DNA from 2 places in the Nocardiopsis sp. LOL_012 genome. Region 2 is predicted to be linked to the other one. Evidence: riboswitches for the same ligand, from Rfam matches in the RefSeq annotation. Region 2 holds a riboswitch; the other holds the start of a gene.
What was found. Region 2 has a riboswitch for cobalamin ahead of ACFHWE_RS11365 (nitrite reductase). Riboswitches for the same ligand answer to the same signal wherever they lie in the genome.
Positions count from the first base shown of each region.

Region 1: another riboswitch for cobalamin. It lies ahead of metE (5-methyltetrahydropteroyltriglutamate--homocysteine S-methyltransferase); the one in region 2 lies ahead of ACFHWE_RS11365 (nitrite reductase).

Region 1 is NZ_JBHMIV010000001.1:279,814-287,468, forward strand. Features, by position in the region: gene ACFHWE_RS01260 (polysaccharide deacetylase family protein) at 1-1,336, opposite strand, end outside; cobalamin riboswitch at 1,524-1,768, shown strand; gene metE (5-methyltetrahydropteroyltriglutamate--homocysteine S-methyltransferase) at 1,907-4,180, shown strand; gene ACFHWE_RS01270 (DUF3558 domain-containing protein) at 4,283-5,320, opposite strand; gene ACFHWE_RS01275 (coiled-coil domain-containing protein) at 5,859-6,917, opposite strand; gene ACFHWE_RS01280 (GH1 family beta-glucosidase) at 7,458-7,655, shown strand, end outside.
Region 2 is NZ_JBHMIV010000014.1:51,369-59,023, reverse strand. Features, by position in the region: gene ACFHWE_RS11380 (cobalt-precorrin-4/precorrin-4 C(11)-methyltransferase) at 29-781, opposite strand; gene ACFHWE_RS11375 (precorrin-2 C(20)-methyltransferase) at 766-2,277, opposite strand; gene ACFHWE_RS11370 (precorrin-8X methylmutase) at 2,274-2,939, opposite strand; gene ACFHWE_RS11365 (nitrite reductase) at 2,936-3,820, opposite strand; cobalamin riboswitch at 3,875-4,084, opposite strand; gene ACFHWE_RS11360 (siderophore-interacting protein) at 4,154-5,101, opposite strand; gene ACFHWE_RS11355 (cytochrome P450) at 5,277-6,488, shown strand; gene ACFHWE_RS11350 (glycosyl hydrolase) at 7,037-7,655, shown strand, end outside.

The sequences.
Region 1 (7,655 bases), on a different contig from region 2:
GGGTGACCAGCGAGGCGTCGCGGTCCCTCCAGTCGTAGGTGTCCACGTTCCAGATGATCTGGGACAGGCCCATGTCGGCGGTCACGGCGGTGACGCCCTCGTCGGTGGCTCCGTAGGGGGGCCGCATCATGTCCATGGTGTAGCCCGTCTCGCGGTACACCAGGGCCTGCACCGCGTCTAGTTCGGAACGCGCCCCCTGCTGGCTCAGGCCGGACAGGTCGGGGTGGTTCAGCGTGTGGTTGGCCATCTCGTGGCCCTCGGCGTAGGCGCGCCGCACCGTCGTCGCATGCGACATGACCGGCACCCCGGTGACGAAGAAGGTGGCGCGGGCGTCGTACTCGGCGAGCGTGTCCAGCAGGGCGGGGGTCCCGGCGCCGGGACCGTCGTCGTAGGTCAGCGCCACGCACTTGGTGGCGGGGTCGGAGCAGTCCACAGTGTCGTCGACCGGGGACAGCACGCCCGGAGGGGGCGTGTCCGTACCGCCTCCGGCCGTCGCGGGCGGGCTCGGCACGGAGAAGGCATCAGCGGCGACGGTCGCCGCGTCGCGGGCGCGCAGGCCCAGTTCCGACAGCAGCGGTTCGGCCAGGTCCCGTTCCACGACGGCGTGCACCCGGCCCGCGCCCACGGGCGCCACCTGGCCGTCGTCGAACTCCACGACCAGGTCGCCGGCGGGGTTGAACCCGACCGAGTCGTACAGCGAGGAGATGGGGTGGATGACCGAGCCGTCCGCCTGGTCGGGCACCCGCTCCAGGACCAGGTCGTTGAGGGCGGCCAGTTCGTCCTGCCCGGCGATCAGGGCGGTCGAGCCGTGCGCCAGGCCGGTGTCGGTCTCGTACCAGTAGGTGGAGCGGCGCTCCCGGGTCTCCTCGGAGTCGGTCTCGGTACCGGTCACGCGCACCCCCAGGACGTCGCCCGCGGCGGCGGTCAGCCCCCAGGAGCCCGTGTAGGACCTGGCACCGGGGTTGGCGGCCTCGAAGGCGCGCACCTCGCTGGCGAGCGTGTCCGCCAGGAACTCGGTGAGGGGGTCGGCACCCTGGACGGCGGGGTAGGCCACCGCCACCTCGGCGCCTCCGTCGTAGGCCAGGGAGACCTCCTCCACACCGACGACGTCGGCGGGGTCGACGACCGTGAGCTGGTCGGGGTCCCCGGTGGCCGCGGGGGGCCCGCTCTCCTCCGAGGACTGCGTGGCGGCGGTCCCGCCGGGGGAGGAGGGCGGCCAGGGCAGGACCGAGAAGCGGGTGGCGGCCAGGGCCAGGACGACCAGGACCGCGACGGCGCCGGCGGCCGTGGCCAGGGCGGCGACGGGGACCTTGGCGGACGGGGATGGATTGTTCACGTCGGGGGTTCTCCACGTTCATCCGGGGGCGACGAACATCGGCGGAGGGGAGGCGGGGGCGGCCTCTCTCCGCGGCTTGTATCGGTTGTGACGCACGACGGGGGCGTGCGGTTGCGGTGCGACGACGTGTGCCGGGGATGGTCGGAGCGGGGGCGGGGCCGTGACGGGCTGGCTGTCGGTCCTCCCTATACTCCCAGGTGTGGAAGGTACGCGTTCCACACCCGGGCCAGCCCGGGCGGTGCGCGTCGAAAGAGGGAATCCGGTGTGAATCCGGAGCTGCCCCGCAGCGGTATGTGGGAACGACAGTCGCCATGAGCACTGGTGGGCCGGCCGAGAGGACCGGTGACCGGGAAGCGGCGGCCGGTAGGTGACCGGACACGGGTCCGGTGGTGCCCGCGAGTCCGAAGACCTGCCTCCACCCGGCGGCCCGCCCGGGCCGCCGGTGGTCCCGCGCCCCGAGGGAGGGCCGGAGGCGGTGTCGGGCGCGCTCGCGGCGCGCCGCCGACGCGTGCCCTCCCATGCCCTCGTCCCGGTGCCGGAACCCGGCTTTCGACGAGGGAGAGAAGCTGTATGGACACGTCACAGGCCACCGGTGGGGGGAACGTGCGCTCCACGGTGCACGGCTACCCGAGGATCGGTCCGCGCCGTGAACTCAAGCGGGCGGTCGAGGCCTACTGGAAGGGTCGCCGCACCGCCGCCGAACTGGACACCGTCGCCGCTGGACTGCGCACGGACGCCTACGCCCTGCTGAAGGGGGCGGGGGTCGACGACCTGCCCTCCAACACGTTCTCCTACTACGACCACGTGCTGGACACCGCGGTCATGTTCGACCTGGTGCCGCCGAGGTTCGCCTCACCGGCCTCCGCCGCCGACCGCGACGAGGAGCTGCGCCGCTACTTCGCGCTCGCGCGGGGCGACCGGGGCGCCCCGCCGCTGGAGATGACCAAGTGGTTCGACACCAACTACCACTACCTGGTCCCCGAACTGGAGCCGGGCACCCGCCCGCGCCTGGTCGGCGACAAGCCCGTCGCCGAGTTCCGTGAGGCGGCCGGGGCCGGGTACCGCACCCGTCCGGTCATGGTCGGACCGCTCACGTTCCTGCTGCTGGCCAAGCCCGCAGACGGCGCCCCCGAGGGCTGGGAGCCGGTCGAGCTGCTCGATCCGCTCCTGGACGCCTACGCCGAACTCCTGGCCGACCTGAGGGCGGCCGGGGCCGAGGAGGTGCAGTTGGACGAGCCGGTCCTGGCCACCGACGAGGGCCGGGCCGCCACCAAGCACCTGGAGCGGGCCTACCGGCGCCTGGGGGCGCTGGCCGACCGTCCCTCCCTGCTGGTGTCCACCTATTTCGGATCCATCGGCGCCGACGCCCTGCGCGTTCTCAAGGACACCCCCGTCGAGGCGGTCGGCCTGGACCTGGTGACCGACTCCGAGGGCGTCGACGACCTCGTGAAGGTGTCCGGTCTGGGCAGTACCCGCCTGGTCGCCGGCGTCGTCGACGGCCGCAACGTGTGGCGCACCGACGTCCCCGCGGCGGCCGCAACCCTGGGCACGCTGCTCGGCCTGGCCGACGAGCTGACCGTGGGCACCTCCTGCTCGCTGCTGCACGTGCCCGTGGATCTGGACGCCGAGACGTCCCTGGACCCGGAGCTGCGCCGGGCGCTGGCCTTCGCCAAGCAGAAGGCCGAGGAGGTCGCCCTGCTCGGGCGGGTGCTCTCCCAGGGGGCCGGGGCCGGGCCGGAGGACTCCGCCTCCCCGCCGTCCTTCACCGACGCCCGGGTCCGGGCGCGGCTCGACGCGCTCGGGCCGGAGGCCGCCGTGCGCCCGGGGGAGCGGGGCGTTCCGGCCGACACCCCCCTCACCACCACGACGATCGGCTCGTTTCCCCAGACCGCCGAGCTGCGCGGGGCGCGCGCCGCCCACAGCAGGGGCGAGATGGGGCGGGAGGAGTATGAGCGGATCATGCGTGAGGAGATCGACCGCGTGATCGCCCTCCAGGAGGATATCGGCCTGGACGTGCTCGTGCACGGAGAGCCCGAGCGCAACGACATGGTCCAGTACTTCGCCGAGCGGCTCGACGGTTACGCGACCACCGAGTACGGGTGGGTGCAGTCCTACGGTTCGCGTTGCGTGCGGCCCCCGGTCCTGTACGGGGACGTCTTCCGTCCCGAACCGATGACGGTCGAGTGGATCACCTACGCACAGTCTCGGACGCGCAAGCCCGTCAAGGGCATGCTGACCGGCCCGGTCACCATGCTCGCCTGGTCCTTCGTCCGTACCGACCAGCCGCTGGGCGACACCGCCCGCCAGGTCGCCCTGGCGCTGAGGGACGAGATCGCCGACCTGGAGCGGGCCGGGATCCGCCACATCCAGGTGGACGAGGCGGCCCTGCGTGAGCTGCTGCCGCTGCGCGAGGAGCGGCGTTCGGCCTACATGGACTGGGCGGTGGGCTCGTTCCGCCTGGCCACCTCCGGGGTCGCGCCGACCACGGTGATCCACACGCACATGTGCTACTCGGAGTTCGGGCAGATCGTCGGCGGGATCGAGGCGCTGGACGCCGACGTCACCAGTGTCGAGGCGGCCCGTTCGCGGATGGAGCTCGTGGCGGACCTGGGCCGGCGCGGCTACGCGCGCTCGATCGGTCCCGGCGTCTACGACATCCACTCGCCGAGGGTGCCCTCGGCGGGGGAGATCGAGGAGTCCCTGCGCCTGGCGCTGGAGCACGTGGACGCCGACCGCCTGTGGGCCAACCCGGACTGCGGTCTCAAGACGCGCGGCTACGCCGAGACCGAGCAGGCCCTGCGCAACATGGTCGAGGCGGTCCGCCGGGTCCGCGCCGTCCTGTGACCGCAGCTCGCGCCGGCCCGCCGGGCCCGCGCGAGCGGACGGGCGCATACGAGGGGGCCGTGGCGCGTGCGCCGCGGCCCCCTCGGGCGTTCCGGTCCCGGGTCAGGCGCTGCCGACCAGGGCCAGGGCCTCGTTGCCGACGTTGAGCATGATGTCCTCGGTGTCGTCCGGCAGGCTCAGCTCGTCGACGGTGGCGTCGCCGAGGAAACCGAGGAGGACCTGGTACTCGATCTGGATGTTGACGTTGGCCGTGCGGATCAGCAGGACGGCCGTGGGCACTTCGTCACCCAGGTAGTCGTAGGTGGTCAGGACGTAGTGCGCCTGGTCGCCGAGGTCGACCTCGCGGCTCTCCTCGACGCCTTCGGCCAGGTAGGCCGAGTAGTCGTTGGCGCCCGTGACGTACTCAAGGTTGTACTCGTAGTCGTCCTCGGCGGCCTCCAGTGAGTCGGAGGCGGAGTAGGGCACCGCGTACTCCACGCGCAGGGAGGCGTAGGAGTCCTCGGGGTTCCCCTCGGGTGCGTCGGCCAGCGAGCTGCGGCAGCTAGCGGTGCTGTCCTGGACGGACTTGTAGCCGGCTTCGGTGAGCATGAAGTCCGCGTAGACCTGGTCGGTGAGGACGTCGCAGGGCTCGGCGGGCACGGCGTAGGGGGGCTCGCCCGCGGGAGCGGCCGTGTTCGGGTCCGGCTCGGAATCGTTGTCCGGCTCCGTCGTGGTGGTCGGCTCCTGCCCGGTGGCGGGGCCGGCCGTGGGCTGTACGGCCGGGTTGTTCTGGCCGTTGATGAAGACGGCCGCCACGACCGCGATCAGCAGGACCACGATCACCGCACCGCCGATGCCGAGGATCCAGGCGACGGCCTTGCCGCCGCTCTTGGGGGGCTGCGGCTGCGGCATGTACCCGGGGCCGTAGCCGGGCTGGCCGCCCGTGTACATCTGCTGCTCGGGGCCGGGGGGGTAGCCGGGGCCGTAGCCGGGCTGGCCACCGGTACCGGGGGCGTTGCCCGGGCCGTAGCCGGGCTGGCCACCGGTACCCGGGTCGCCGTAGGGGGCGCCCTGAGGCGGCCCGTAGGGCGGCTGGCCCCCGGGCTCTCCGCCGCCGTAGGGGTTCTGCGGTGGCTGGTTGTAAGGTCCGTTTTCGCTCATGGCTCCCCTCGCCCGGTGTTCGCTGACCGTGTTGTCTGTGACGCGTGGGAGCGCCGGTGGGTTGCGGCTTCCGGTATCCGCGGAACCGCCGGTCGGGGCGGCGGCCACGGGAACCGCTGGGGGAGGCACCGACGCCGGCGACCGGCCCGCGGGCGAGGACGAGCGGTGTGGGGCGAGGGTTCCCCGATGTCCTGAGGAGGTCCCCGGGGACGGGGAGCGACCTTGTGCCGGATCCGAGGACCGTGGAGACGCCCCATGGGCCGGATCGGACGTGTCGCATCCTAACTGCGAGGTGTGGTCACGGGGCAGGGCACCCCCTCTCAAGTGGGCGGATCGTCACCGTATTGTGCCTCTCGGGAAGAAAACGAGGTTCTGTTCGGGTCCGTCGTGGTATCGGCGGGGCAAACCCGCGCCACGGACCGCCGGGACGTGCGAGGACGCCGGTCCCGGCCGCGGGGCGCGGGGCCGCCCGCGGCGCTCGCCGTGGCCGGGAGGCGCCGCCCAGGGCCTGTGTCCGTGGCCGGTTCCGGCCACGGGATCAGAACATCGAGATGTGCACGTGGTCGTAGTGGTTCTCGGTGAGGTTGCCCCGGTCGGCCATCGGGCGCCAGCTCGTGTCGCCCCGACGGATGTCCCAGATCTGCTGCCGGTAGATGACGTACATGATCCCGAAGTCCTCGGCGTTCTCCCGCGCCCACTCGGCGATCGCCCAGCCGCGCTGGACCTGTTCCTCGGAGGGCCACTGCCCGTTGGGGTGGAGCATGAAGTCGCAGGCGCGCCCCTTGGGGTGCTCGCCAACCACGTAGCCCCCGTAGGGGCGGTAGCAGCCCACACCGCCCACGTTCGCGCCGTCGCCGAACAGTCGCTTGACCTCGTCGCGCATCTGCCGGGTGCGCGGCGTGATGCTGTCCGGCGGCTCCATCGGCTGGTACGGGTGGTCGGCGATCAGCCGCTGCACCTCCAGCCGCTGCTCCTCCAGTTCGTCCAGGTCCTCCTCGACCTCCGCGAGCCGCTCCTCGGCGTTCTCCTGCGCGGCCTCGTCGCGTTCGAGCGCCTGGTCGAGCAGGTCGAGCAGGTCCTGGTTGGTGTTGGCGAGGTAGTCGATGATCAGGGCGCGGTCGATGACGTCGTCGGGCTCGGCGTCGACGAACAGGGACATGGCGGGGTCGATCCCGCTGCCGGTGTAGGTGGCCACCGCCAGGGCGCGCACCTCGGAGCGGACCTCCTCGACCTCCTCGCGGGAGGTCTCGGCGCGCTCCTGGGCGCGCTCGGCCTCCTCCATGACGGCCTCCATGTCGCGCAGCTCCCCCTGGTAGTCCTCGGTGAGCGTGTCGACGCGTGCCCGCAGGGTGTCCATGTCCTCCGGCTCCCGCGGCAGGGCCGCCGCACCCGCGGCGTGGGGCGAGGCCACCACCAGGGCCGCCAGGGCGGCGGTGAGGGCGCCGGCGCGGGGGCGGCGCGGGCCGCGGGCGGTGAGGCCGGACAGGACGTCGCGCCAGGTCCACGCGCGGGGGTCCGGGGCCCAGAAGTCGGCGAAGGGGCCCTCCCCGGACACGCGGGCGAGGCCGGGCTCGCTGATCGGATCTTCGGACTGCACGATGTATCGCTCCTCGAACCCGCATGCGGAGGACGCCGGGGCTGACGCTTGCCTGGCCCGGAGCGGTCCGCCGCGGCGGACGCCCGGTTCCCGCCTCCCCGCGCGCACGGTCTTTCGAGGGGCGGGGTGAGGGGGATCGCCATGAGTGTAGGCGGGTTCGGGTGAATGAGGAAAAGACCTCCCATATCCACCAGCATCAAAGCCCCCAATGCGCTAAAAATAACCACATTTAGTACAGGAGAGCCGTGGATCCGGCTCGCCGGCAGCGGTGCGGGCCAGTGGGCGCCGTCGTGCCGCGCCCGCCTGCGGTCGCCACCGCCACCGCCACCGCCGCCACCGCCACCGCCGACGACGAGCCGGCGTGCGAGGTGGGACGGGGGAGGACGGCCTGGCGGGTGTTGGAAGGGCGGATATCGGCCCTGGCGGCCGGTAACGTTTGGGTCTCGTCGAATGTCCTGTTCATTGACATGTTCGCAACACCTCTGTTTACGTGATGGGAGCGCTCCCAAATACCGACCACAGAAGGTGCGTGCCGACGCTGTGACCGACCAAGAACGCTTCCCCGAAGGCTTCCTCTGGGGAGCCGCCACCGCCTCGTTCCAGATCGAGGGCGCCACCACCGCCGACGGCCGTGGCCCCAGCATCTGGGACACCTTCGCCGACCTGCCCGGAACCGTCCTGGGCGGCGACACCGGCGAACCGGCCGACGACCACTACAACCGCTACCCCGAGGACATC
Region 2 (7,655 bases):
TGGTAGCAAGATCACGCGATGGTCCCGGCTACCTCGGGCGGGAGGGGTCGTACAGGTAGGACTCCCCTCCCCCCTCGGGGTCGAGCGCCCGGCCCACGAGGATCACCGCCGCTTGGCGCAGCCCGGCCTCCTCGACCGCGTCGGCGATCGTGGCCACGGTGCCGCGCAGCACCGCCTCGCCCGGCTGGCTGGCCCGGTACACCACCACCACCGGGCAGTCGGCGCCGTACTCCGGCTCGATCTCCGCCATGAGTTCGCGCACCCGCCGGATGGCCAGGTGCAGCACCAGGGTGGCCCGGGTGGCGGCGAACGCGGCCAGCGACTCGGTGTCGGGCATGGCGGTCGAGCGGGCGCGGGTACGGGTCAGCACCACCGACTGGGCCACCAGCGGCACGGTCAGCTCCCGGCCCGCCAGCGCCGACGCGGCCGCGTAGGCGGGCACCCCCGGAGTGACGTCCCACGGCACGCCCGCCGCGTCCAGGCGCCGGGTCTGCTCGGCCAGCGCCGAGTACAGCGACGGGTCGCCCGAGGTGAGCCGGACGGTGTCCCGGCCCGCGCCGTGCGCCTCCACCAGGTGGGCGGTGATGCGGTCCAGGTCCAGGCCCTGGGTGTCCACCAGTTCGGCGCCGGGCGCGCAGTGGGTGAGCACCCGCGAGTCCAGGTAGGTGCCGGGGTAGAGCACGGTGTCCGCCTCGGCGAGCATCCGCGTGGCGCGGACGGTGAGCAGGTCGGCGGCGCCGGGGCCCGCCCCCACGAAGTGCACGGTCACGGCTGCACCCACCTCGGTGTCCAGACGCGGCCCGTCGCGGAGACGCGGGTGCCGGACGCGCCGACGATGAGCAGGCAGCGCATGTCGATCGCGGCCGGGTCGAGCTTCTCCAGCGTGGTCACCTCCAGGGACTCGCCGTCGCGGCCGATGGAACGGCCCACCACGACCACGGTGCCGGGGTCGCGGTGCTCCAGCAGGATCCTGCGGGCCGCGCGGATCTGCTCAGTGCGGGAGCGGGAGGCCGGGTTGTAGACGGCCAGGGCGAGGTCGGCCTCGGCGACGGCGCGCAGCCGCCGCTCCACCACCTCCCACGGTTTGAGCCGGTCCGACAGGCTCACCACCGCGAAGTCGCCGCCGACGGGGGCGCCCGCGCGCGCGGCCACGGCCTGCACGGCGCTGACGCCGGGCAGCACCCGGACCGGCACGTCCCGGTAGGCGGGGTCCTCGGCCGCCTCGAACACGGCGGTGGCCATGCCGAACACCCCGGCGTCCCCGCCGGAGACCACGGCGACGCGCTCACCGTTCTTGGCCAGGTCGAGGGCGAGGCGGGCGCGCTGGAGTTCGACGGTGTTGCCGGAGGCGTGCCGGGTGAGACCGGGGCGCTGGGGCACACGTTCGACGTAGCGGCCGTAGCCCACCACGTGGTCCACCTCGTCGAGCGCGGCGGACGCCTCGGGGGTGAGCCAGCCCTCAGGCCCCGGCCCCAGGCCGACCACCAGCAGTTCGGCGGCCGGACCGGCCGGTTCCGGCGGCGGCGTGGCCTGGGTGGCCTCGCGGGAGCGGGTGCCGTTGCGGCTGTCACCGGTGACCAGGATCAGGGAGAAGTAGGGCACCGTGGCCGGGTCGACCCCGGCGACCGGGAGCCGCCGCTCCCCGCTCATGGAGGCGCGCTCCACGTACACCGCGTGCTCCAGCCGCCCTGCGGCGGCCAAGGCGCGGCGCACGGCGGGGAAGGTGCGGCCCAGCTTCATGATGACGGCGGCGTCGGTGTCGGCCAGGCGGCGGGCCAGTTCCGCCTCGGGCAGGGTGCCGGGCAGCACGGTGAGCACGTCGGTCTGCCGGGCCAGCGGCGACTCGGCGACGGCCGTGGCGGCGGCGAACGCCGGGACACCGGGCACGATCCGGGTCTCGTAGCGCTGTGAGAGCCGGTCGTGCATGTACATGTACGACCCGTAGAACAGGGGGTCGCCCTCCGAGAGCAGGACGACGTCGCGCCCGGCGTCCAGGTGGGCGGCCAGCCGCGCGGCGGACTCGGTGTAGAAGTCGGCGAGGGCGCCCTCGTAGCCGCCGGGGTGGTCGGTGGTGCCGGTGGTCACCGGGTAGGTGAGCCGCTCCTCCACCGCCGCACGCGGGATGAGGTCGGCGGCGGCACGGCGGGCGTTGGACTCCTTGCCGACACCCGCGTGGTAGGCGACGACGTCGGCTCCGGAGATGAGCCGGGCGGCCTTGAGGGTGATGAGCTCGGGGTCTCCGGGGCCGACCCCGACACCGTGGAAGCGGCCGGTCACTCCTCCTCCTTGGCGAGTGCGTTCAGGGCCGAGGCGGCCATGGCGGAGCCGCCCCGGCGTCCGTGGGCGGTCACGTAGGGGATGTCGGCGCCGTGGCGGTCGGCGAACTCGGCGAGCGCCCGTTTGGACTCGGCGGCGCCGATGAAGCCGACCGGGCAGCCCACGATCGCGGCCGGGCGCGGCGCGCCGTCCGCCAGCATCTCCAACAGGTGGAAGAGGGCGGTGGGCGCGTTGCCGACGGCGACCACCGCGCCGTGCAGCAGCGGCTCCCACAGGGAGACCGCGGCGGCGCTGCGTGTGGTGCCCCACTCCCGGGCGAGGCCGGGCACCCGCGGGTCGCCGAGCAGGCACAGCACCTCGTTGTCCCGTGGCAGACGGGCGGCGGTCACACCGGAGGCCACCATCGTGGCGTCGCACAGGATGGGCGCACCGGAGCGGAGGGCGGCGCGCGCGGCGGACACCAGGCCGGGGTGGATGTCCAGGTCGTCGGCGAGGTCCACCTGTCCGGTGCCGTGGATCATGCGCACGGCGAGGCGCTCGGCGTCGGCGGGCAGGTGGGCGAGGCGGGCCTCGCGCCGAATGGTGGCGAAGGAGTCGGTGTAGATGGCGGGCCCGTCGTCGACGTAGTCGTAGCGCCGGGTCGGCCGCGTCGGGCCGGTCATCGGGCCTCCCCGGGAACCACGACGCCGCGCCAGGGCGTGACGACGAGGGCGTCGGCCCCAACCGCGTCCGCCTCGTCGGCGAGGGCGTCGGCGGCGGCCCGGTCCAGTCCCTCGGCGGGCACGGGCACGTGCCGTCCGCCGCCGGGCAGCGGGCCGTGCGGCAGCGGCGGCGCGGGGGCGGGCAGCCTCGGATCCGCGGTGACCGGTGCGGCCAGGGGCGCGGGGAGTTCGGCGACGTGCCAGGGTGCGGTGGGACCGGTGCCGCGCCGGGCCAGGAAGGCATCGACCAGCCCGGTGAGCGCGTCCGCGGCCCCGTCGAGCCGGACCCGGGGGCCGTGGTGCTCTCCGATCCGCAGTTGCGCGGTCTCCGCGTCCAGGGCGGTCAGGCCGAGGTCGCAGGGGCGTTCGGCCAGGTCGCCGCGGCCGTCGTCGAGGACGAACAGGAAGCGTCCGGGGAGGGCGGCGCGGGTCGGCTCCGAGCACAGCGCCCGGTCCAGGGCGGCGGCGACGGGGCGCAGGTCGGCCCGGCCACCGGTGAGGCCGGTGCACGGGGAGGCCATGATGTTGCGGACCAGTTCGTGGGCGGGCGAGGGCAGCAGCCCGGTCTCCCCGATCGCCCGGAGCACCCCGGGTTCCAGTGTCCCGTCCCGGCCGGGCAGGGCGCGCAGTTGTACGTTGGCGCGGCCGGTGGCGTGGATCCGCCCGTCGCCGAACCGCTGTGCCACGGCGGCCAGGGCGCGCAGCGACGGGGCGGGGATCCGGCCGCCGACCAGCCGGAGCCGGACGAGCAGCCCGTCGTCGGCGGTCCAGGGCCGCAGCGCGCCGGGGCAGCGGTCGCGGCGGGTACGGGCGGCGGACGGCGGCGAGTCCGTCGGCGGCATGGCGTCCTTCGGGGTCAGGGACCCGGTGCGCGGGGTCCGCGGTCGACCTGGCGGCCGGTCACCGCCAGTGCCAGCAGGTCTTCGGACTCGGGATCGACCGGTGCGGGGCGCCTTCCCGGGGCGTGTGCCCCAGTGGCCGCCGCCGGGGACCGCGTCCCCAGGGCCTGCTCCGCCCGTCACCCTCACCGCTGCGCGTCAGTCCCGGATTCACACCGGGTTCCCTGCTCCATATGGTGGAGTTCGACTGGCGTCACGAGCGTACCGCGTCCTTTTTCTACCTTTTCCGGCTGGTCCGCGCTCCGGCCGGGCCGTCGACCGGGGTCGGCGCGGGCGTCAGTCCCGGTCCTCCGTGCGGCGCCCGATACGCCAGTAGGCGCAGAACTGGACGCGTCCCTTGGGCACGCCGGCCTTCAGGGCGATGGCGCGCGCCGCCAGAACGAACGACGCCTCACCGACGATGTACACCCCCGTCTCCGGGGTGATGGCGGCCGAACTCAGGTGCTCCAGCGCGCGCCCGCCCACGTCCTCGCCGGGGCCGCGCACCAGCCACACCGGGTCGGCGTCGGCCAGGGGGCGGCGGTCGGCGGGGTCGGGGACCTCCAGCACGTACTCGGCGGGCGCTCCGGCGAGGGAGCGGGCGATGCCCTCCACCCCGGGCAGGCCGCTCTCGTCCGCCACCACCAGGACGGGTCCGGTGTGGTCGTCCATGTTGAACAGGCGGCCCTGGTCGAGCAGGCCCACCGGGTCGCCGGGCCGGGCGGCCAGAGCCCAGCGGGCGGCCGTACCCTCGACCTCGCCGGTGGCGGGCGAGCGGTGGACGACGAAGTCCACGTCCACCTCCCAGGCGCGGCCCGCCCTGCGGACCTCGCGCATGGTGTAGTTGCGCACGACGGGCCGCCGCTCCCCGTCGATCTTCAGCAGCCGCGAGTACCAGCCTTCCGCCGGGCCGAAGGGCAGGTCCAGGGAGCCGTCGGGGGCGGGCAGGAACAGGCGGAACCAGTGGTCGTGGCCGAGGGGCTCGAACTCCTCCTCGAAGCCGTCGCCGGTACTGAGCAGGGTGACGCGGGCGAAGCCCGGCGAGGGCCGGGAGACGTCCGCGACGGCGAAGGTGCGGACGGCGGCGCGACGGGGCGGGTGGCGGCGAGCTGCTGGGCCACGGTGCCTCCTGCGACGGGGGCGGGTCGGGGTCGGGGCCGTGTCGTCCGCGGCAGGCCCGCGAAAGCGACAGTGAGGCGAGTCTAACCTTACTTGACACCAGGCCCCCGAACGGGCGCGGCCCATCCCCTGACCTGGATCCCGTGTACCCCATGGAGAAAAGTCCGCGTACTCATGTGGACCATTCGAATACTGCGGGTTATATTCGCGGTGTCTCATCCGGCCGGTCCCGCGTCCTTCCGCCGTCCCTGCCCCCTTCGGCGCCCCCGACCACGGCACACCGCCCCCCGAGGAGACCCTGATGGGCCAGCACGAGCAGGCACTCGACTACCCGATCCCGTCCGACTCGGCACTGGAGCCGCCGCAGGAGTGGTCCCGCCTCCGCCAGGAGTGCCCGGTGGCCCGCGTGCGACTGCCCAGCGGCGACGAGGCCCGACTGGTGACCCGCTACGAGGACGTCAGGGACGTGCTCGCCGACCCCCGTTTCAGCCGCGTGCTCGACGCCGAGGACGCGGCCCGGCTGACCGACTCCGAATCGGGCGGACTGTTCGGCGGTGAGATGGCCACGGTGCTGCCCAGCTCCGGGGAGGCGCACCAGCGGTGGCGGCGCCTGATCAGCAAGTGGTTCACCACCAAGCGCATGAACGCGCTGCGCCCGGAGATCGAGCGCATGGCCGACGGGCTCGTCGACGCGATGGTCGAGCAGGGGCCGCCCGCCGACCTCAGAGCGGGCCTGGGCTTCCCGCTGCCGGTGTTCGTCATCTGCGACATGCTGGGCGTGCCCGCCGAGGACCGCGACCGCTTCTCCACCTGGTCGGACATGCTGCTCAACCTCACCCGCTACAGCGGCGCGGAGTCGGAGACGGCCCAGGCCGAGTTCTTCACGTACATGTCCGCGCACATCGCCGCCAAGCGCTCCGAACCGGGCGAGGACATCATCAGCGCGCTGATCGAGGAGGCCGGCGAGCAGGGCCGCCTCTCCGACATGGAGCTCGTCGTCACGGGCGTCGGCCTCCTCGTCGCCGGCCACGAGACCACGGCCAACATGATCGGCAAGATGGCCTCCATGCTGCTGGCCGACCGGTCCCGGTGGGAGCGGCTGCTGGAGGACCGCTCCCTCGTCCGGACCGCCGTCGAGGAGTGCCTGCGCATGGACGCCAACTCCGGCATCGGCCTGCCCCGCTACCTTTCCGAGGAGACCGAGATCGCCGGTACCGTCCTGCCGCGCGGCACCACCGTGATGTGCAACATGGGCGCCGCCAACCGCGACTCCGGCGCCTTCGACTCCGCCGACGAGATGGACCTGGAGCGCAGGCCCAACCCCCACCTGGCCTTCGGTGCGGGGGCGCACTCCTGCGTGGGGCAGTCCCTGGCCCGCGCCGAACTCCAGGTGGTGCTGGAGGTGCTGCTGCGCAGACTGCCCACACTGGAGCTGGCCGTACCCGCCGACGAACTCAGGCGGGTGGAGGGCCTGGTCGTCGGCGGTCTGAACGAGGTCCCCGTCCGCTGGTGACCTCCGCCGCGCCCTCCCGTGCCGAGCCCCGCTCGCGGCGCGGGAGGGCGTACGGCGGCCAGCCGCCGATCACGTACGGGTCCTCGCGGGGCAGGCCCCCCTCCAGGGGCGGTTCGCCCACCGGGACGTAGCGGCCGGCCGCTTCCCCGCCGCGTTCGGGACTGTAGTGGAGGGTGCCCGCGCCCGCGCGGACCGTGTGGAGGCCGCGCGACCGCGTTCGCGCCCCAGGCGTTGTACGGAGCCCCGCCCGTCCACGGGACGGCGCGCTCCGCGGCCGGGGCTGCGCGCAGCCGGAGGCAGGGAAGTGAAACGTTCTTACTTTCCGGCAGTACCCACACGCTCATACACACACAGTGACACCACTGTTCATAGGATCGATACGGGGAGACCTCCAGATTTCCGCACGGATGCATTGATCCCATGAGCCATCTGTTGGTAACTTCACTGAAACGTTTTAAGAGACGGCCGTCACAGGCCGCACGTGTGCGCACACCCCTGCCCCGTCCCCTGGCGTTCCCCACCCCAGCGAGCGCAGCAAAGGAAGTCCCATGCACGACACACCGTCCGCGGAACACCCCCGCAGCGGCTTCACCCCCTCCCGCCGCCTATTCCTGGGCATGAGCGCCGCCGCGGGCACGGCGGCCGCACTGTCCACCACCGTCGGCGCTCCCGCGGCCTCGGCCTCCCCGCGCTCCTTCGCCGGCGCCTTCCCCGACCCGTCGGCCGCCGCCCGAGCCAAGTTCCGCTGGTGGTGGCCACACGGCCTGGTCGACCCGCAGGAGGTGGCCCGCGAGATCGACCAGGCCGCCGACGCCGGATTCGGCGGCATGGAGGTGGCCGACGTCCACCACAGCGCCGAGGAGGACCTCGACCCCGCCGGACACGGCTGGGGCACCCTCCCCTGGCGCGAGGCCCTGACGACCGCCCTGGCCCAGGCCGAGAAGCGCGGCATCGTCGTCGACATCACCATCGGCCCCTCCTGGCCCGCCGCGGTGCCCACCATCACCCCTCAGGACGAGGCGGCCGTGCGCGAACTCGCCCACGGCGTGCGCTACCTCGCCTCCGGTGAGGAGGTCTCCGGTGCCCTCCCCGAACCCGAGGTCGCACCGGAGCACGGGGTGGAGGCCCGCACGCTCGTGGCGGTGCAGGCGGTGCGCCTGGCCGACG